DNA from 4 places in the Paenibacillus sp. AK121 genome. Region 3 is predicted to be linked to each of the others. Evidence: riboswitches for the same ligand, from Rfam matches in the RefSeq annotation. Region 3 holds a riboswitch; each other region holds the start of a gene.

Region 1 (5,225 bases), on a different contig from region 3:
CACGGGAACAGGTAAATCAATCTTAAAATGACGGGCTATCGGAGCTAGCGTCACCACCACAATTAGAAAAATAATCGTCAAACTAATCAGCAATGTATTCAGTGCAATTTCATTTGGCGTTTTTTGCCGCTGTGCACCTTCCACGAGCGAAATCATTTTATCAATAAACGTCTCACCCGGCTCAGTTGTAATCCGCACCTTAATACGGTCACTGACCACCCGCGTCCCACCGGTTACCGAGCAAAAATCACCGCCCGATTCCTTAATGACCGGAGCTGATTCTCCCGTAATCGCAGATTCATCCACCGAAGCCAGGCCTTCAATGACCTCACCATCACTTGGAATCATTTCGCCCTGAGAGACGATTACCACGTCACCTTTACGCAATGCTGTCGAGCTGACTACTTGAATCTCATTTCCGACAAGCTTATTAGCTTGCGAGTCCTGCTTGGATTTTTTCAAGGAAGCAGCTTGTGCCTTCCCCCGTCCCTCCGCGAGCGCTTCGGCAAAGTTAGCAAAAAGCAGCGTGAACAACAGAATAATAAATACAGCCAAGTTAAAGCCCATTTCCTTGCCGGCTCCAAAATAACCGGGAAGCAGTAGCATGAGCAGTACGACCAATGTACCGATCTCCACGACGAACATGACAGGATTTTTCATCATGATCATTGGATTTAATTTGATAAAGCTATCCTTGATCGCCTGCTTCAAGATGCTTCTATCCAGCATGCGTTTGCGTTCTTCCTTCATGATCAAGCACCCCGTTCATCCATTCTCATTTTTCTTCTTCATGCTCATTTTTCATCACATGGTCAAAAATTCAGCTACAGGACCCAATACGATCACCGGCAAAAAGGTTAACGCACCAATCAACAGAACAACTCCGATGAGGATGGCTCCAAACAGCTTGTTGTCCGTGCGCAGTGTGCCTATCGTCACCGGGGTCGGGTCTTTGGCATTCAACGAAGCTGCCACAGCCAGCAATGCAATCATGGATACATATCGTCCAAAAAACATAACTGCTCCTGTTGTAACATTCCAGAACACGTTGTTATCTGAAAGGCCTTCAAATCCTGAACCGTTATTTGCCGCAGATGATGCATATTCATAAAGCACCTGAGTCAACCCGTGATATCCGGGGTTAGAGACCGCATCGTATCCCCAATGACTCATAAACGCAAGCGCAGTTGGAGCAAGAATAAGAAACGGATGTACCAAAATGGCAATCGCAATCAGCTTCATTTCCTTGCCTTCAATTTTCCTACCCATAAATTCCGGGGTTCTTCCGACCATCAAACCGCATATAAACACCCCCAGAATCGCATACATCAGCATATTCATCAGCCCGACGCCCTTTCCGCCAAAAATGACGTTTAGCATCATTTCTCCCAAAGCAGCCATACCACCTAGCGGGGTCAGTGTATCATGCATATTATTGACCGAACCTGTCGTCGCCGCCGTTGTGACCGCAGTGAATAATGCCGATTGTCCAATGCCGAAACGAACCTCTTTCCCTTCCATGCTTCCCTGAGATGCATCCATACCCAGTGCCTGGATTAACGGATTACCTGTCTTCTCCGACACATACGTTATGGATAGAAAAATAAGGAACAAGACCATCATCGAGCTAAAAATAATCCAGCCCTGCTTGCGATTACGGGCAAACAATCCAAAAGTATACGGCAGCGAAGCCGGCATTACCCACATTGCTAAAATTTCCAGTACGTTCGTCCAAGGACTTGGATTCTCAAAAGGATGAGCAGAATTAGCTCCCGCAAAACCGCCCCCGTTCGTGCCCAAATGCTTGATGGATTCCAATGAGGCAATAGGTCCCATAGCAATCTGCTGCTGTGTACCGCTTAAAGTCGTAATATCCGCTGTAGGCTGTAGCGTCTGTGGTACTTTTAGTCCCACCAGCACCAGCGTAAGTATAAAGGCAAGCGGCAGGAAAATCCGTATGTTGGCTTTAATAAAATCTTGAAAAAAATTACCCAGCCCTTCACCGCGCCGCGTCAATCCCCTCATAAAAGCCGCAGCAACCGAAAACCCCGAAGCAGCCGAAGTAAACATCATCATCGTGACGAACGCCATCTGTGTCAGATACGTAAGCCCGCTCTCACCGCTATAATGTTGGAGATTCGTATTGGTCATAAAGCTGATTACCGTATTAAAGGCCAATGATGCTTCCATATTACTGTTTCCAACCGGATTGCCTGGGAGTATAGCCTGCAAGCGCAATAGCAGGTAGCTGATCCCCACAAGCACCACATTGGTTGCAATGAAACTCATAGCATACGTGGTCCAACGCATGCTGTCCTGTTTCTTCAAGCCTACAACCCTATAAATCAGCTTTTCCGTTCCACTAAAAATCCGATCCGTCCGATTCGGTTCATTCGAGAATACGTGATACATATAGGTGCCCACCGGCTTTACCAAGAGCAGCAATATGACGATCACAATTCCAATTTGCAGTAGCTCCATCCTCTATTCCTCCTTAAAATGCTCCTGCATTTGGAACAACAGACCTGCTTCAGACCATCCATTGAGTGCACACGTTTGCGAAAATCTGCCCCTCTGATGCTTCATTCTTGATCTGCTGTTCCCGCCTGCTCGATCCTATAGTTGACTAGAACTTTTCAGGATTCAGGAGTGCGTAGATTAAATACACGAACACAATAACCGTGAGCCCTAGCACAACGATCATCCTCTTCGCCCTCCTTTTGAGGTCTGCGCATCACACCAGCGTATAAACAGTAATATCACTCCATAACTCACAGCCATTACGAGCAGCATGTATAAATCCATCATGTTCCTATCCTCCGTATCGCTCCTCAGATTGTCCTTTTGATTCCATCATAAAATCATAAACCAGCTATGTTATAAGTGCTTATCCGTTCAGCAGGAAACCCACCTCTCCGTTCAATGTGTAGATCACATGGTCCGCTCCCAATCCCCGATAAATTCCTTGCGGATTACAGCCGTGCGTAATAACATAGATCGATTCTGATGTTAGTGGCCGACATATTTGCAGGAAACGGCAAGTCAAATTCAAGCTGTTTTCGAACAAATACACACTCCCAATTTCTTTACTAGGAAAATTCCATTTTCCCGCTTGCATGGTATTGATGCGCACAATGTGCTCCACACCCATTTTTTTGAGCTGTCGTTCCTCCTGAGTGCTATTTGTGAGAACTGCAAACGCCAATTTTTTGAACATAAGCAATTTCACAAAACTTCTGCCCGCTTCATTCGGTGCAGTGACAATAATTAACCGACCTTCCATCAGTAGCTCCTCTCCCGGTATAAAAAGACAACAAAAAGAAGCCGAAGGAAAAAGGCTTCCTCCGGCTTCATACATTCCATGATAAAATAAACCATGGTTGCACACGGCGGTTTGTTGCCTCTCCCTGTACGCTTACGAGGTTAGCTGTCGGATTCGGACGTGAGAGTCGCCCTATTTACGGCACTTGGCCGGAAAATTCACCCCATGAGACACACACGGCTTGCAAAACCGTACATACTCGTTGGTTCCCCCGCTTTTGCAACTGCAAAATTCAGCGCTTTAGACAATTCGTTGTTGCTTCATTGGTGTTAATTTGAAATTACGTCTTGAATCATACACCCGTGCAAGGAAGACTGTAAAGCTCAACGGCGGGGCTATAAACCACCCTTTAGAGCATAGGAGATTAAGAATAACGCTTACAAGGCAGCTATGCTTCTCGTATCTCTTTAAAACTCTGTATTTCACCCCTTTTTGAAAATGAAAGGCATGTCAATATTGGCGTAGTGTATGGCTTAGTTACTCCTTATTTGCAAAAAGGAAAGAAAATACGCTATACGTGCCAGATAATTACCGATTGAACCCGTTTTTATGAGAAGAAACACCTCAATTAGCTCCATTTGAGGTGCGATTTACCGTTTTGAACAAAAGACGATTTTACAATGGTCCAATGCCCGTATACTCTTCCGGACTTGCAACCCCTTGTTGAGTTGCTTACAATTTAATTGCAGAATATTGAATGAGGAGGGATATCTTGACCGTATATAAATATGATGCACAGACCCTACAAGGGGTACAAATTCCGTTATCCACATACGAAGGGAAAGTTCTACTTATCGTGAATACTGCCAGCAAATGTGGGTTAACCCCCCAGTACAAGGCGCTACAAGAGCTATATGACCAGTATCATGAACAGGGGCTCGAAATTTTGGGATTTCCCAGCAACCAGTTCGCCAAACAAGAGCCGGGCTCCAGCGAGGAGATCTCCGAGTTTTGCCAAATCAATTACGGTGTGACCTTCCCCATGTTCGCCAAGACAGATGTCAACGGTGATCAGGCACATCCTCTATTTCACTACCTGACCCACACCGCTCCAGGAGTATTAGGCTCCAAAGCGATCAAATGGAATTTTACTAAATTCTTAATTACACGAGAAGGTAACGTATTTAAGCGTTATGCGCCGCAAACCACTCCAGATAAGCTTATAGGAGATATTGAGAAGCTTTTGCGGAAAAACTGACATCTTTCTTCATTACAGTTAACGAGCGGTCCGCTGTCCATATGACCGCTTCTGTAACAGAATGATATAACGAAAAATATTTAACGAAAAAAGCACCCCTTCACGTAAAACGTGTCAGGATGCTTTTTCAACTGGGTATTGCACATAATGCGGTCGAGAGGACTCGAACCTCCACGGGCGTACGCCCACTACCCCCTCAAGATAGCGTGTCTGCCATTCCACCACGACCGCATGTCATAATGTATTGAGGCAACAGATTTATTATACTCTCTCAGCAACAATTTGTAAACAATAATATTATAATTTTTTTAATGTAACTTTATATAACATATATAAGCGATAAAATTATTTAATTTGACATGAAAGAGCTCAAAGTGTAAATATATATTACATAAATAATTGAACTATTATTATATAAATAAGATTAGAGTCAAATAAACTGACACAAATATTCACCTCAAGGAGGCGAACCATCCTGCATAAAGGTAACCGATTGCTAAACTACGCATTGTTGTTGGACCCTTCCCTACCCATTGGTGGTTTTACCCGTTTCTACGGACTGGATGAACGTTTCCGTAACGGAAACTTGAACAGTCTACAGGATCTGAAACATTTTATGCGAGACGATTGGTATCCTCAAATTACAACCCTTGACGGCATGGCCATCAAAAGTCTGTATGCAGCCATCCAGCAGAATGACGGTTG
Region 2 (5,225 bases), on a different contig from region 3:
GTCGAGGCTTTCATGAGCAAGCATCCTCAGACTGAGCTAAAGCTGCTCACCGGCAAAACGCATGAAATCGTCGCCTTTGTACGCGACAAAAAAGCAGACGCCGGCGTGGTCGGGTCTGCCATTCATGAAGCTGGATTACGCTGCATTCCGTTATTTGACGATCATTTGGAGCTAGTCGTCCCCATCGGACATGAATTAACTGTCAAGACAGGAACGGCTTCAATGAAGGACCTGCAAGGATTGCCGATGATCATTTTCTCCAAAGGAACCTGGTACCGCAGCCTGACGGATGACTTGTTCCAGCGCAGCGGCATTATGCCGGATATCCGCATGGAAATCGACTCCTTCGAGGCGATTGTACGCCTGCTTCCAACCTGCAAGGCATCCGCTTTGCTGCCCAAATCCTACTTGCGCAGCGAACTGCTGCGAGATAATGGACTTACTGCATTGTACTTGCCTGATTTGAAGGAGACACGCCGAACGACCTCCCTCATATACTCAGAAACGGCCGATCTCGGCCCGACAGCACGACGCTGGATTAGCGAGACACGTGCATCGTTTGCAGGCTACCGTATGGTGTAGAGAATTTAACCCTCTTCATTGACATTAACGACCTCATCCTCAAAGCGGCCGATATTGTCATTGGAGCCGATAATGACCATAATATCGTCTGCTTTCAGCCGATCCATAGCTGTCGGCGCGATCAAGATACCATTCGCCGTATGAAGTGCCACGATGCTGCAACCAAAGCGGGTACGAGCATTTAATTCTGCTAACGTTTTGCCATTCAGACATGCAGGCACATTGAGTTCCACAATGCTGTATTCCTTGGACAGCTCCAAATAATCGAGCAGATTAGGCGTGACCAGCTGATGCGCTACCCGAATACCCATATCTCGTTCCGGATAAATGACTCGGTCCACCCCAAGCTTCTCTAACGCACGCCCATGCAGTACAGATATAGCTTTGGCTACGACTTTTCTCACACCCAGCTCCTTCAGCAAAATGGCGGTCAGGATGCTTACCTGAATATCATCACCAATTGCAACAATGCCGCAATCGAAATTACGGATGCCCAGTGACCGCAACGCATCCTCATCTGTAGCGTCCGCCACGACAGTATGTGTCAGGATCTCACTCATACTGTCTACAACATCCTCATTCCGATCAATGCCCAGCACCTCGCACCCCATATCCACCAATTGCAAAGCCAGGCTTGAGCCAAACCGTCCCAGGCCAATGACTACAAACTGCTGCGTTTTCATATCTACTCGAAAACTCCCTTACCCTATAATTATTTTACCTTCTGGATGACGATACAATTCCTTACCCTTTTTCGGTCCCAGTGCATAAGCTAGCGTGAGTGGACCCAGCCTGCCTGCAAACATCGTCAGAGTAATCACCAGCTTGCCTACAACTGACAAATCAGGTGTAAGCCCCATAGACAGCCCTACTGTACCAAATGCAGACACTGTCTCGAACAAGATCATTAGAAAATGATGATCTTCGGTTGCGGACAGAATCATCGTCACCCCAATCACGAACAGCAGCCCCAGCAAGGTAATGGTCAAAGCCTTATAAATTCGTGCCTGCGCAAGTCGGTACCGAAACAGCACAATATCTTCCCGTCCCCGCAGCATCGAAAACACCGCTCCAATGAGCAGGGCAAATGTAGTGGTCTTAATCCCGCCCCCAGTGGAGCCAGGCGAAGCTCCAATAAACATAAGTATGATGATAAAAAACTGCGTAGCCTGCCGCAAGCCTGCAATGTCCAGCGTGTTGGCACCTGCGGTACGTGGAGTAACGGACTGGAATAAAGAACCCAGCAGTTTACCACCCCAATCAAGCGAACCAAGCGTCTTTGGATTCGTAAACTCAAATACAAAAATGACGAGCGTCCCGACGACAATCAGAGCAGCTGTCATGCTGAGTACCACCTTGGTATGTAAGGATAGTCTCTTACGCTTACGATAATCTGCCAGGTCTGACATCACTACAAAACCAATACCACCCGAAATAATGAGAAACATGGCTGTAAAATTAACAATCGGATCATATACATAACCTGTCAGGCTGCGAAATTCACCGAATAAATCAAAACCAGCATTATTAAACATGGAAATGGCATGCCAAATTCCAAAATAAATCGCCCTGCCGACAGGCATATCAAATGACCAGCGAATCGAAAAAATAGCTGCACATACGCCCTCAATCATCAGCGAGTACCATAGCACCTTGCGGATCAATCCAACAATTCCTTCGACAGAGGTCTGATTCATCGCTTCTTGCAAAATAAGGCGCTCCCGCAAGGAAATGCGACGTTTGAACACCAGCGCGATCAAGGTAGCCATGGTCATAAAGCCAAGACCACCGATCTGGATCAGCGCAACGATAACGATTTGACCAAAGGTTGTAAAAAAGAGCCCTGTATCCTTAACGACAAGTCCGGTTACACAGGTCGCGGATGCGGCAGTAAACAAAGCGTCTATAAACGCAAGTGGTTTTCCTGTTGTATTAGAGATGGGCAGCATTAACAATAAACTACCTATTAGAATGATAATGGCAAAGCCTGCAACGAATATCTGCGGTGGAGAAAGCCGAAGCCAGCGTGCATTGGGATTCATCTATTCATCACTTCTCTCCTAATCCTTAAAACTATAAAAACAGTGACTTAATACGGTGTAAGCCCGCTACGCGTTCCATTTATCTTCCGATCGTCGTTGCCCCTGATTTTTTTGATTTTCCAAACCTTAAGTAGCTATAATTAGCATTCCCTGAATACAGGAAGAATGCATGTCAAACACTACTCGGCTCCCTGTGCTATTGGCGAGCAGCAGCGAAGGGGGCAGAATTGTTCTGAAGAAGCGAAGCGTTTGCCTTTATCTCCGGATTTTAACCATTAAAGGGTTTATACAATCAAAAAAATCCGGGGATAACTGCAATTGGAAGAATAATCTGAACCCGCAGCGGTCTAACCAATCCAAACACTTTTATACACACAAAAAAAGACACCGGAAAACCGAGTGCCTGACTTGGTTCCTGCCCACAGCCTACGAGGTTAGCTGACGGATTCGGACAGCACAGTATGCCCTATTTACACTTCCGGTCCATCAGGATCGGCTGTAAAATTCACCCCAGTAACATGGTTCCCCCGTTTTCTCATAGAAATTCGGCTTAAATGTATATCATTACCCATATATTTCATAGGCATTGCCTCAAGATTATAATCCTTCTCTATCCAGATCACAAAACCGATTTCGCCGAAAAAACGTGAAATTGGCTTTAATTCGCGAATAGACATCGATTAATCACAGCTTATCTAATTTTATTAAAACTTTAAAGTGCTTTCACTCTATTTTCATGAATATCGCTGGTCTGTTGGCGGGAACCTGTGCAGTATGATATCTTTAATGGATGTTCTTATTTACAGATTAAGGAGGAAACTCATGAATCCTATCGGGAAACCGGTCGTGCTCACGGCCAACTTCAAAAAATTAGGCTTGCTGGGCGGGGTTGGCCTGATTTGCTTTTTTATCTTTCAATTGCTTATTCCCTCAATTAGCAATCCAAGTCCGGAATCATTGATGAATGCAAAGGTCATCAGCAAACAAGAAGCGGTCATACACGCCCTGGACTTTGCCCGTTCCGAGCTGGGCTATACGGAATCACAGCCAGAGAAGCCCGTCGTAACCTATCAGGCTGAAACAGATTTGTACGGTTATTTATCCAGAGAAAAATTGGTTCAAGAGTACGATCGTACATGGAAAAAAAATTATCCTTATGAAACCTTTCGGGTTGATTTGCCTGACTCCTCAGCGAAGGGCAAGCTGCAAATCCATGTGGATTTATCCACTGGGAAGGTCGTTAGCTTTAAACGGATCACCTCCAGCACCAATTACACACAGGCTGATGTTTCTACAGATGAACAAGCACGAAGCAGACTTGTACGTGTAGCTGAGGGTGACATGACGCTCGAAGCCAAGGAACAGGCTGCAGCAATATGGATCAAACGCTTTGGCTTTAAGCCATCTGAATTGAAGCTCGCGACCACTGAGGGGGAAGGTGGATTAAAATATACCGTGGACGAAAAGAAAATCGGCGCCTCGGTACTTACGCTGGCTTTTACTTTTGAAGACGGGGATGTTCGCTCGTTTACCCAAAGCTTTTCGGCCCCTTCGTCCTATACCGACTATGTTAAAAAGCAAACATACTGGGCGAATTGGATGACTTATGCGGGTTATGCCCTATTTAGCTTTGTCCTGGGCGTACTTGCCATTGTGTATGCGTCACTCACTCGACGACATACTTCATTTGTTCGTGGTATTATTCTGTCCATTGTATACTTTATTGCTAGTATAGCTGGGACAATGAACATGCTACCTTTATTGCAAGCTGAAGCAGGCAGTAAGGGCATGCTTTTATTTCTTATGGTATTCCAGGTTGGTGTTACCTTCTTCATGGCTGTAGCTATCTATTTCTCCTTGGTAGGCGGTGACGGGCTTATGCGTCAGGTTGGACTAAATGCATGGCCACGTGCTAAAGAGCCAGGCTACGGACTGTATGTGCTTCGCAGTATGTATGTCGGTTACTTGTGGGCCTTCATTTTACTGGGCGTACAATCCATTTTGTTCTTTGTATTGGAGCGCACATTTAATACGTTCTCCACTACAGACGCCACGCAGTCCCCTTACAATATGGCTTATCCATGGCTATTGCCGATTATGGCTTGGATGGCAGGTATTGGAGAAGAAACTGTTTACCGTCTATTTGGTATTCCGATGGTAAAAAAAATAGTCAAGAATACGTTTGTTGCTTGTCTGATCACTACGCTTATTTGGGCACTGGGACATACGCTTTATCCGATCTATCCGGTGATTTCCAGACCTATTGAGCTGACTTTTCTTGGTTTGCTGTTTAGTTTCGTGTTCTTGCGTTACGGCTTTATCGCTGCTATGTTCAGCCACGTTATTTTTGACAGCATATTAATGGGACTTAGTGTGATAAGTCTGGGAGACACCGTGAATGTGAGCGCCGGCCTATTCTGGATCTTACTTCCGGCTATTGTAGGCTACATCATTTACTGGTTTAGTCCCAAAAAGCCTAATCGAATCATGTTTGAACCCATGAAAAAAGAGGAGCCGTATTCTACGACTCCTCCTCCCGAAGGGCAGCTATAATTTGACGAGCAAGCTTATCCCCAATAGAGAGAGGCCGGAAGTCTTCGA
Region 3 (5,225 bases):
AAGCCCCTTTAATTGATAAGGAGTAAACAAGTCGGTCACTTTTATCCATCCTTCCCTCAATTCCAAGTATGTATTATTATGAATAGCATCCCCATTATACACCAGCTGTCATGGTATACCGAATCCTTTGTAAGGCTAAAACTTGCGAAAATGCTTCAGTTTTCGGTCATGTTTAAGAGAATATGTACGTTTACTTCGTCATCTTCACGGATACCCGCTTCATGATGTACTTCTCTTCAGCCGTGTAGGGCTTCACTCAATCACCAGCATAATTTTAATAGGACAGGTACATAATAGCTGAGAGCACCACTAGGTACCACTGCACGGAAAGGGGGAATACAAATGCGGTACAGGGGAGTGTTGCCATGTTTAGCACTGTTACTAGCATTTTCAAGTTTTCCCGTTCACGCGGACACGCCTTCCAACATTGGAACGCCCCATCCCAAGGAAGCTGTTGTCGCTACTTCGGTATATCAAAGTAAAGATCGAGCTACTCCAACATTAGCGATGCTACGAAAAAAGCATGCGGACATTTTTAAAATGTGCGGCCCGCACACCCGCCAAATTGCCTTAACCTTTGATGATGTGCCCGATTCAAGGTATACGCCGCAGGTTTTGGACGTATTACACGCAAATGGTATCAAAGCTACCTTTTTTATCGTCGGCCACCGTGCGGAAAAGCATCCGGGGATCATACGCCGTATCATCCGTGAGGGTCATGCTATAGGAAACCATTCCTATACTCATCCGGATTTCAGGAAGGCCAGACCAGAACGTTTTCGCCACCAGATTACAAAAACAGAACGCATTTTAGAAGCCAGTATAGGTTTTCGGCCCAGATTGATACGACCACCCTATGGTGAAATCACGGAGCCTCAAATCCAGTGGGCACGTCGTCATGGGTACATGATCGTCAATTGGAATGTGGACTCTCTAGACTGGAAGGGATTAAGCAAAACACAAATTCAGCGCAACGTGATCCCGGCTACCGGACCTGGCTCCATTATTTTAATGCATGCAGGTGGAGGTCAAAGTTCCAACTTGCAAGGCACTGTCCAAGCTTTGCCGGGTCTAATCCACTCTCTAAAAGCTAAGGGCTACAAATTTGTCACTGTCCCCCGGCTACTTCACACATCGGAACGAAAATAACAGTATGTCTAAGCTTCAAATATACCAACAACGTAAAAAGGCTGCCTTAACGAGCAGAATACTTCTGCTTGTAAGACAGCCTTTTTTAGCGATAAACAACCGGGCCTAATAAAAAGTTGTCCCAGTTATATGTTGTATGATAGATCAAGTTTACATAACTTATATTATGTTTAATTAAATCATACATAAGCACAATGCTATTTATCAATGACGTACAGTTTCACATTCTGGAAGCCGAAGTCGTTCACGAATGATTTATTGCCAGGGATAAAGATATCAATCCGCTTTCCGGTAATAGCACTGCCCTGATCACGGGCAACGGCCACAAAAGAATGGTCTGGCAATCCGGGATGGGAATAACCTGTAACTAGCACCTTTGTTCCCATAGGAATGACTTTCGGGTCTACCGCAATTGTACCTAGCTTAAGCGGATTGCCGTAATAATCGACCGCACCCCATTTGCCATTTTCATCAGCTGCGGCAGAATATGCTGTAGCTTTAACATCAACTACTTTACTGTATTTAAATGTTTTGCCCCATGCTTCAATTGTTGGCTTCTCATTCGCTGGTGCTTTCTCTGTAAGAAGCTGTGGCTTCGAATCCGAAGCCGCCTTTACACTTTTTTCGTCTGGCACTTTAATTTGCAGACCTGCATATATGTTGTTGGACGCAATATCCGGGTTAGCCTTCGTCAACTCATCTACTGATACCCCATAACGTTGAGCAAGCAAAAAGAAGGTATCGCCTTCTTTGGCAGTGTGAAGCGAAGCAGCATCTGCTACTCCAGCTGTCTGTGCCAGCCCTGCAATAGCTGCAGCAAGCACCGTAAATTTCATAGTTTTTCCAATATGTTTTAAATGTTTCAAAGATATGTACCTCCTCTGTTATGCCTGCGAAGTTAGCTGTCGGATTCGGACTCAGGAGAAGCCCTATGCTTGTGCAATTCACCCCTAGGCATATTCCACAACATCTCTATGATGCATTGGAATCATTGCCGTTGTTACGTCCCCCGCACTTCCCATGGTTTGAGCCCAGCACCTGAGTATTTATTATCATTACTGCTGCCCCGGTAAGTTTTGGCTTACTGCATAATATCACAATTTTGTAACCTTATCTGCATGAAAATGTTGGTAACCTTGAATATCATACTATACTCGTTACAATTTTGTCATCAAGAATCCGTTTTCTGTTACGAAAATATGGAGATATAGTGACAAAAAGAGAAAAGCCCTCCGTGAAACATCATCACGAGAGAGCTTTGTTAATATTTCATAAAAGCATTTTCTTACAGCACTTTAGCAAGAAAATCACGGGTACGGTCATGGCTTGGAGTACCGAATACTTGCTCAGGCGTACCTTGTTCTATAATTTGACCGTTGTCCATAAAGATGATTCGATCCCCTACCTCACGGGCAAAGCCCATTTCATGCGTCACGATCACCATCGTCATGCCGCCCTCAGCGAGCTTCTTCATCACGTCCAGAACCTCTCCAACCATTTCAGGGTCAAGGGCAGAAGTAGGCTCATCGAACAGCATTACGTGCGGCTGCATGGCCAAAGCACGTGCTATCGCAATACGTTGTTTTTGACCGCCAGATAACTGGTTTGGGTAGGTATTCTTCTTATCCTCAAGACCCACGGTCCGCAGGAGCTCCAGTGCAATTTTCTCCGCTTCTTTCCCCGACTGCTTTTTCACCTGCGTTGGTGCAAGCGTCAGATTCTGCAGTATTGTTTTATGCGGAAACAGATTAAAATGCTGGAAAACCATCCCCATCTTCTCCCGAGTCGCATTAATATTATGACCACGGGCCGTAATCGGCTCACCCTCAAACAAAATTTCCCCTTCTGTTGGCTGTTCCAACAGATTCATACAACGCAAAAACGTACTTTTTCCTGAACCACTCGGGCCGATAATGACGACTACTTCACCTTTGGCGATATCTATATCAATGCCTTTTAAAATTTCATTCTTACCGAATGATTTACGCAGTTGTTTAACGGTGATCACTGGCTCTCAACTTCCTTTCCCATAAACCCAACAGCTTAGATAAGCTGAATGTCATTACAAAATAAATAGCGGCTGCGATTACGAACGGACTCAAGCCTTCGTAGGTAATATTCTTAATGACCTGGGCTTGATACATAATATCCACCATCCCAATGGTCGAAATAATTGATGATTCTTTAATGATCGTAATGAACTCATTACCAATAGCAGGCAATATAGATTTAAATGCTTGCGGTAAAATGACATGACGCATTGCTTTGCCTCGTCCCATCCCAAGCGAGCGGGCAGCTTCCATCTGTCCACGGTCTACTGCCTGAATACCAGCACGGAAAATTTCAGCCAAATATGCCGAACTATTCAGAGACAACGTAATTATACCGGACTGAAGTGGCGTAAAATTAACCCCCAACGTCAAAGCAACTCCGTAATGAATGATCATGAGCTGCACCAGCATAGGTGTGCCGCGCAGTATCTCTACATATGCGGTACCTAACCACTCGATAATACGAATCCCACTCATCCGCAGCAAGGATATGATCAGACCAATAATGAATCCGAACAGTACTCCAAGCGCAGACAGCAATAGGGTGTAGCCGATACCCGTAGCGTAGAAACTGCGATATTTCAAAAATATATCTACAATGCTATTCGAAGAAACTTGTCTGTCGGCAGACAGTGCACTTGCTTCTGTAGAAAACTTCTCAATCGAACCGTCTGCTTTCAGGCGAGCCAACGTTTTATTTACTGAAGCAAGCAATTCCGCATTTCCTTTACGAATGCCTACAGCAGTTTCTGCTCCTTCATCCTCAGGTACTGCCTTGGCAAGTGTTACGGTACCGTCTAGTGTGTATCCTTTAGCAACGGTATCCTCGATTACAACCGCGTTGATACGGTTGGTCCGAAGCTGGAGTACCAGATCGGATATTTTATCCAATGAGGTCACAGAAGCATTAGGCACTTTTTGCGCAATTTCTTCCTGGATACTCCCCTTCTGCGCACCGAGCTTCTCTCCTTTTAGAGCAGCCATCGTTGAATATTTGTCTTTATCTTCTGGACGTACCATAATGACTTGCTTTGAACGATAGTATACATCCGAAAAATCAATGCTCTTTCTGCGTTCATCCGTCGGTGTCATACCGGACAGTACCAAGTCTACGCGACCACTTTGCAGAGCAGGCAGCAAAGAGTCAAAACTCATGTCCTCTGGGACCATCTCCGCATTCAGATCCTTGGCGATTTCCTTGGCAATTTCAACATCAAACCCAACAATGGTATCCTGACCGTTAATAACTTTATGAAACTCATACGGCGGAAAGTCAGCACTCATGCCCACTACAAGTTTTTTCTGTGGCTTTTCTTCCGATCCGTATGCAGTGAGCATGGGAAGACCAGCCAACAGTAAGATAACCGCCGACAAAACCAGGGCGGTAAAACGATATGCCTTTTTCAATCTTTTTTTCTCTCCTTAAATTCTTTATAATAAATAAGATTGTGTCATTATAAATGAATATGCATGATTATGCAATGAATGTTATAGTACAATTTTAGTATATCTATCGCAGTACCTACATTACAGCATATATAAAGGAGTTTTTAGCATGAATTTCAAACAGACCATTCAACACACCATTGAACAGCACGCCCAGCGGTTTAAGGACATTTCGTTATATATTGGCGCAAACCCTGAACTTGGAAACGAGGAATTCCTGGCCTCTGCCCGTTTAAAAGAAGAACTTGCTTTTCACGGATTTGAAGTTCAGGCACCCGTATTGGGTATAGAAACAGCCTTTATTGCTACTTACAAAGCAACCAAGCCTGGACCAATCATTGCTTTTCTGGCAGAATACGACGCTCTGAAAGGGCTAGGACACGCCTGTGGGCACCATTTGATATGTATGATGAGTACAGGCGCTGCCGTAGGTCTCAAATCGATTATCGACGAGACTGGTGGAGAAGTACGTGTATACGGCACACCTGCCGAAGAAACACGCGGTGCAAAGGTTCCGATGGCGGCGGCCGGGTTGTTTGATGATTGCGATATAGCTATGATGACACATCCCTTTGACCG
Region 4 (5,225 bases), on a different contig from region 3:
AATAATATGCATAAAAAATGACAAAAAGCCTCTAAAAAGAGGCTTTTGTTCAGATATATCCTATCGGGCACATTTGAATTTCAGATCGCTGAAGGCGTTACTTTAAGCGTTGACAAATTTTCAAGCTTCGGCAAACCGATGCGGTAGCTTCCCCTTGTTTCAATTCCACCCACTCCGCGGCTGCCACTGATGGTCTGATGAAATAAGTCTCCCATATTGACTGTATCACGGATTGAAGTAAATGCGGCCTTGGCAGCCACGTAAACGGGGTCCAGAGCGTGAATCAGGATACGCCCTGGGGAGCTGGCAAAATTGGCTCCCGCACGTAGCAGCGCCTCAAAATGGGATTGGCACGCCCCCGCTACAATTGTCAGTGAATCCAGATGACGCTCATATTGTCTGGCTACCTGAATCGCTGCCACAAAATTTTGCGAATTCTTGTAGCTTTTCAAGCTGTACAAATCGTAAGGTTGCGGCTGCTTCAGCACACCATCATGTCCGGTGATGACTACAATATCAGGACGAATGCGGGGAAGCAGTCGATATAACGTATCCGCCATTGCCGATTCGTGAACGTGATGTCCCTCAGCGGGAACACGGAGCTGTTCATATAAACTGAGACATTTTCTTAAATAGCCGGGATCTCCATCCAGATGAAGAACCTTTCCTGGCATTTCAAAATACGTCGACTCTACCGGATCACTCCACTCTCCAATCAGAGCCGCCTGGCTACGGGCAGCTTGCTGCTGGCGTGCCCGTTGCAAAAGATTAAGAGACTCCCCGGCCTTAATGTGGGCCTGTTGAGTCTTACCGCTAATCTGGTCTGCAGGCACTCTGACCAGATCGTTCACCGGGGAATCGGCCAGTAGCCGAAATTCCGTCCCCTTAATGATCGCTTTATCCCGCTGGATGTCTTCAACGCGAAACGTGACATCACCGCCGTACGATTTCCGAACGACCAAGTCTCCTAAACTCATCACACTGTATCACCCCTCCTATATCGTATGGGTGAATGCACAGTTTGGTTCCAACTTAGGATATACCAGCCTCCAATAGCACGGCGCTCAGACGCGCAAATTCCTCGATACTCAGCGTTTCCCCTCGACGGGAGGGCTCAATATCAGCTTGTTGCAACAGCGGCTCCAGCGTGTCCCTGTTCTCTTTGGTGAAGAAGCGGCTTTTCAGGTTATTTGAAATGGTTTTACGGCGTTGGGCAAAAGCGGCATGAACCACTTCAAAAAAGTGCTTCTCGTCCACCACTTCCACCGGAGGGACTTCTCGTACACGCAGCCGAATAACTGCCGAATCAACATTCGGCTGCGGAATAAACACTGTATTCGGCACCGTACAGACTAACTCAGGCTCACTGTAATATTGCACGGCTATGCTTAAGCTGCCGTAATCCTTCGTACCAGGAGACGCAGCCATGCGCTCAGCCACCTCCTTTTGAATCATAACGACGATATTCTCCAAAGGAAGCTTGTCCTCCAGTAGACGCATCAGAATCGGTGTAGTGACGTAATACGGCAGATTAGCGACGACACTCACTTTGCCCACGTCTGCAAAGTCAGCTGCAAACACTTCACGCAAATCCAGCTTTAACACGTCTCCATGGCGAACCTTTACATGCTCGTAAGGGGCCAGCACTTCTTCAAGAATGGGCAACAGCCGCTGATCAATCTCAACAGCGGTAACTGCCTTAGCGGATTGCGCCAACTTCTCGGTCAAAGCTCCAATGCCCGGACCGATCTCAAGCGCGCCCTTTGTATCATCCAATCCGGCAGCATTTACGATCTTGCTCAGAATATTTTGATCAATCAGAAAGTTTTGTCCCAGACTCTTTTTGAACGAAAAACCGTGCCTTTGAATAATTTCCTTCGTACGCCGCGGTGTTGCTATATCTTGAATCCCTGTCATACGGATATCACAATCCTTCACTTTCGATTTGTGCCAGCGCGCTGGCAAATTCCTCACGACTGATCTGAAATACAGAGAGCCGCTTATGTAGCTGCTTTCCGTTACAATAGCCAATACCCAGTACATTCCCCAAGGCCATACGGCGTGCAGCAGCATTGGGGTGGGTAATAAGTCCAGCGTCAATCAGGTCCGCCATCTCAATCAGCGGTTCGGCGCCTTCCACTGTCGTATGTACCCGTGCGAGAGCATGTCTGATGGCTTCCGGGGAGGCATTCTCCACGCCAATATCCCCTTTGCGCGTCGCCTCTGCCTCAGGTATAAATGCCTGCTTGCAGCCGGGGACCTTAGAGGCGATAATTTTACGGATACGCTCCCCTGCATGATCGGGATCAGTTAAAATAATGACCCCCCGCCGTTCCTGTGCCAATGCAATTTTCCGCAGCGTCATTTTATTAATGGCTGAACCGCCAGTTTCTATCGTATCTGCTTCGACAGCACGGCGAATGGCTACCGTATCATCCCGGCCTTCCACCACGATCACTTCCTTGATCATCTTCGTTTCCCTCCACTGCTACACAGCAACATATATTATCTTTCCCTGCTTTTGAAAACAAAATAAGAAGAGGATATCCTCTTCTTAGCATGGTATAACTATGTTGTTAATACTATCGCATTGTCCTCAACATACACAACCTGTTTTAGTTGATTTCCGGCTTTACAGGTCCGATAACATATACGGTTTTACCGTGCTTACGACCAAATTGGTTAGCCCGGCTTAAACTCTCATAATACACATCGATTTTGTGGCCTTTAATCGCGCCACCGGTATCCTCCGCACGGCGGAAGCCTACCCCTTCAATATACACCCACCAGCCGATGGGAATTACATTCGGATCGACAGCGATGGTGCGTCCTTCCGTGACACGCGTGCCGGAGGCGGTACGTGTACCGATACCTGGCTCCTGGGCAGAGTACGCCGTCATGGAGACATTTTGTAAAACTTTTTTATAATTAAAATTAATACCTGCTTTACGGACAGCACTGCCCGAACTAACCTTTGTAGCCTTAACCGCATCTTTAGGGCCGATGGAAGCAGCTAGAACGACCGGTTTTTTCTTCGTTCCTACCGCAATTACCTTATCCACACGATTTTGTGCGACTTCCTTGTTGACCAGCTGTTTGGACACCAATTTCCCATCATGGTATACCTTTTGAACATGCTGGACTACCACACCCGATTTGCCACTTTGAATGACTCGATTATCGCCTTTATAGAGACTTGGATCTGCCGTTTTGATGACCTGATAAGGCACTTGTTTTTTCTGTTCGACCTGCTGTTTCTTCACACGGACGATTTTTATGTCCATGTTAGCTGAAACAGAGGCATCCAACGCAGGGTAAACTTTATCCGTTGATGATAATTTATAGCCCGAAGTGCGAATGGCACCCTCTACTGTATTTTCTGTTGTGTACAGCTTTTTCGTCTCATTGCCTGAGGATACTTTAACCTGATTGGCACGTTTAATGACTACGCGATCCCCATCTTGTACTGCTCCGTTTAGCGGCATGGAAATTGTATCATGCGGCTGAAGTGAAATAGAATGCTCATTGAGCAAATCTTGGAGCTTGGATTCCCGGGTTTCTACCGCAGATGCCTTACCATCGATGACAAAAAAGACTTGTTTTTTAGATTGCGTGTACATCAGAATTGAAATCATAATCGTTAGTGCGATTAGAAAAATAGCAACCAAAGCAGCCTGGCGCACATTCTCTTGCTTCCAACGTAATACGTAAGACATGCTGGATGAGCGTGACTCATGGGTCTCCTCTTTTCGGAAAATGCCCATTTCCTCCGTCCTCCTTACATAGCCCGCCGTCTGGAGTAAGACATAGTTGATCGTTGACGTGACTATAACAGATTTTCTACAAGACAAGCCCGTACTGCGACTGTCCTGCACCATGTACCCGTCTTCGCGGCATGCTGTCCTCCCCTGTTTAACCACAGTATGATGACAGATTTTCTTTTATTCACAACAAAAAAAGCCAAAGAAAGAGACTAGAGAGCTCTTTCGTGGCTTCCGACATGTGTGAATATGCGGGAAAACTTATGCACGAGATGGCTTCTCTCTTGTTACGCTTACGGGGTTAGCTGTCGGGTTCGGACGTAGAGAGTCGCCCTAGCTTAGGTCAACCGCTCATGGCGGTCGCCTTCACATTCACCCCGAAGACCCAGAAAGAAATCGAAATACGGCTTCTCTACCTGTTCAATCCCATCCGGGAAATGAATTTCGGTCGAGCCGGCTACTGAGAGATATTATCTCTTGCACATACACCGGACGTACTGTAAGCCATATCGGTTCCCCCGTTCCCTGTAAAAGGGACTCAGCGAGACTGGTTCATGAAATGATTTGTTGATGTTTACACTCAACAACAATTCACTGAAAAGATGATATCCTGTTTCCATGCATGTTGTAAAGCAGGTTTCAAGTACATTTCTCAAAATATTCGGTTAAAAAATTGTAATATTCTTGAGTTTCCTGCAACAAAATCATAATTAGCTCCGTCTATCTCTTTATTTTGATTGATTTCTTCGCTTTTTCACTGAATGTCAAATCGTTCCAAGGCATTTTGGGTCGTAATGGATACCAATTCCTCCACCGTAATTCCCTTAATTTGGGCAGCTGCCTCTGCCACCAATCTCACATGTGCCGACTCATTTCGCTTCCCACGAAACGGATGAGGCGTCAAGTAAGGCGCGTCCGTTTCAATAAGCAGACGGTCCAACGGTACCTGGGCCAGCACCTCTTTTGGCTGCTTGGCATTTTTGAACGTTATGGGCCCGCCGAAGGAAAGGTGGAAACCCATATCCAGCACCATTTTAGCTGTCTCCCAACTCCCAGAAAAGGAGTGCATGACTCCGCCAATCTCGCCCGCCTTTTCCTCACGTAAAATCCTCACAATATCTTCATGTGCATCCCGGTTATGGATAACAATTGGCATGTTGAGCTCACGTGCCAGGCCAATTTGATTTCGAAGTACCCGCTGCTGCACATCCTTTGGTGATGTATCCCAATAATAATCCAGACCGATCTCTCCGATCGCTACAACCTTTTTATGACTGCATAACGATGCAATCCATTCTAAATCACCCTCCTGCATTGTAATGGCATCCTGCGGATGCCATCCAACGGCTGCATAAATAAAATCATACGTCTCAGCCAGCTTCATGGTGGATGGAATGGTCTCACGATTAAATCCGATATTGATCATCCGTGTTACTCCTGATTCGACAGCACGTGCTATAACTT

Evidence for each region. Region 3 has a riboswitch for cyclic di-AMP ahead of KSP24_RS23945 (3D domain-containing protein). Riboswitches for the same ligand answer to the same signal wherever they lie in the genome.
Region 1: it holds a riboswitch for cyclic di-AMP, as region 3 does, so the genes downstream of both, KSP24_RS09005 (hypothetical protein) here and KSP24_RS23945 (3D domain-containing protein) in region 3, are expected to answer to the same signal.
Region 2: it holds a riboswitch for cyclic di-AMP, as region 3 does, so the genes downstream of both, KSP24_RS13500 (TrkH family potassium uptake protein) here and KSP24_RS23945 (3D domain-containing protein) in region 3, are expected to answer to the same signal.
Region 4: it holds a riboswitch for cyclic di-AMP, as region 3 does, so the genes downstream of both, KSP24_RS22750 (resuscitation-promoting factor) here and KSP24_RS23945 (3D domain-containing protein) in region 3, are expected to answer to the same signal.

Annotation. Positions count from the first base shown of each region.
Region 1 covers NZ_JAHPJM010000004.1:58,080-63,304, forward strand. Annotated here, with positions in the region: gene kdpB (potassium-transporting ATPase subunit KdpB) at 1-750, opposite strand, end outside; gene kdpA (potassium-transporting ATPase subunit KdpA) at 805-2,481, opposite strand; gene kdpF (K(+)-transporting ATPase subunit F) at 2,627-2,704, opposite strand; gene KSP24_RS09005 (hypothetical protein) at 2,888-3,283, opposite strand; cyclic di-AMP (ydaO/yuaA leader) riboswitch at 3,397-3,570, opposite strand; gene KSP24_RS09010 (glutathione peroxidase) at 4,035-4,520, shown strand; tRNA gene KSP24_RS09015 (tRNA-Leu) at 4,669-4,751, opposite strand; gene KSP24_RS09020 (urease accessory protein UreF) at 5,014-5,225, shown strand, end outside.
Region 2 covers NZ_JAHPJM010000006.1:225,011-230,235, forward strand. Annotated here, with positions in the region: gene KSP24_RS13490 (LysR family transcriptional regulator) at 1-582, shown strand, start outside; gene KSP24_RS13495 (potassium channel family protein) at 588-1,265, opposite strand; gene KSP24_RS13500 (TrkH family potassium uptake protein) at 1,284-2,624, opposite strand; cyclic di-AMP (ydaO/yuaA leader) riboswitch at 3,033-3,185, opposite strand; gene KSP24_RS13510 (CPBP family intramembrane glutamic endopeptidase) at 3,447-5,177, shown strand; gene uvrC (excinuclease ABC subunit UvrC) at 5,146-5,225, opposite strand, start outside.
Region 3 covers NZ_JAHPJM010000021.1:10,954-16,178, forward strand. Annotated here, with positions in the region: gene KSP24_RS23935 (NADH:flavin oxidoreductase/NADH oxidase) at 1-39, opposite strand, end outside; gene KSP24_RS23940 (polysaccharide deacetylase family protein) at 343-1,149, shown strand; gene KSP24_RS23945 (3D domain-containing protein) at 1,347-2,015, opposite strand; cyclic di-AMP (ydaO/yuaA leader) riboswitch at 2,022-2,191, opposite strand; gene KSP24_RS23950 (amino acid ABC transporter ATP-binding protein) at 2,435-3,157, opposite strand; gene KSP24_RS23955 (ABC transporter substrate-binding protein/permease) at 3,144-4,607, opposite strand; gene KSP24_RS23960 (M20 family metallopeptidase) at 4,756-5,225, shown strand, end outside.
Region 4 covers NZ_JAHPJM010000017.1:78,937-84,161, forward strand. Annotated here, with positions in the region: gene yabG (sporulation peptidase YabG) at 81-977, opposite strand; gene rsmA (16S rRNA (adenine(1518)-N(6)/adenine(1519)-N(6))-dimethyltransferase RsmA) at 1,033-1,917, opposite strand; gene rnmV (ribonuclease M5) at 1,925-2,470, opposite strand; gene KSP24_RS22750 (resuscitation-promoting factor) at 2,616-3,764, opposite strand; cyclic di-AMP (ydaO/yuaA leader) riboswitch at 4,036-4,315, opposite strand; gene KSP24_RS22755 (TatD family hydrolase) at 4,516-5,225, opposite strand, start outside.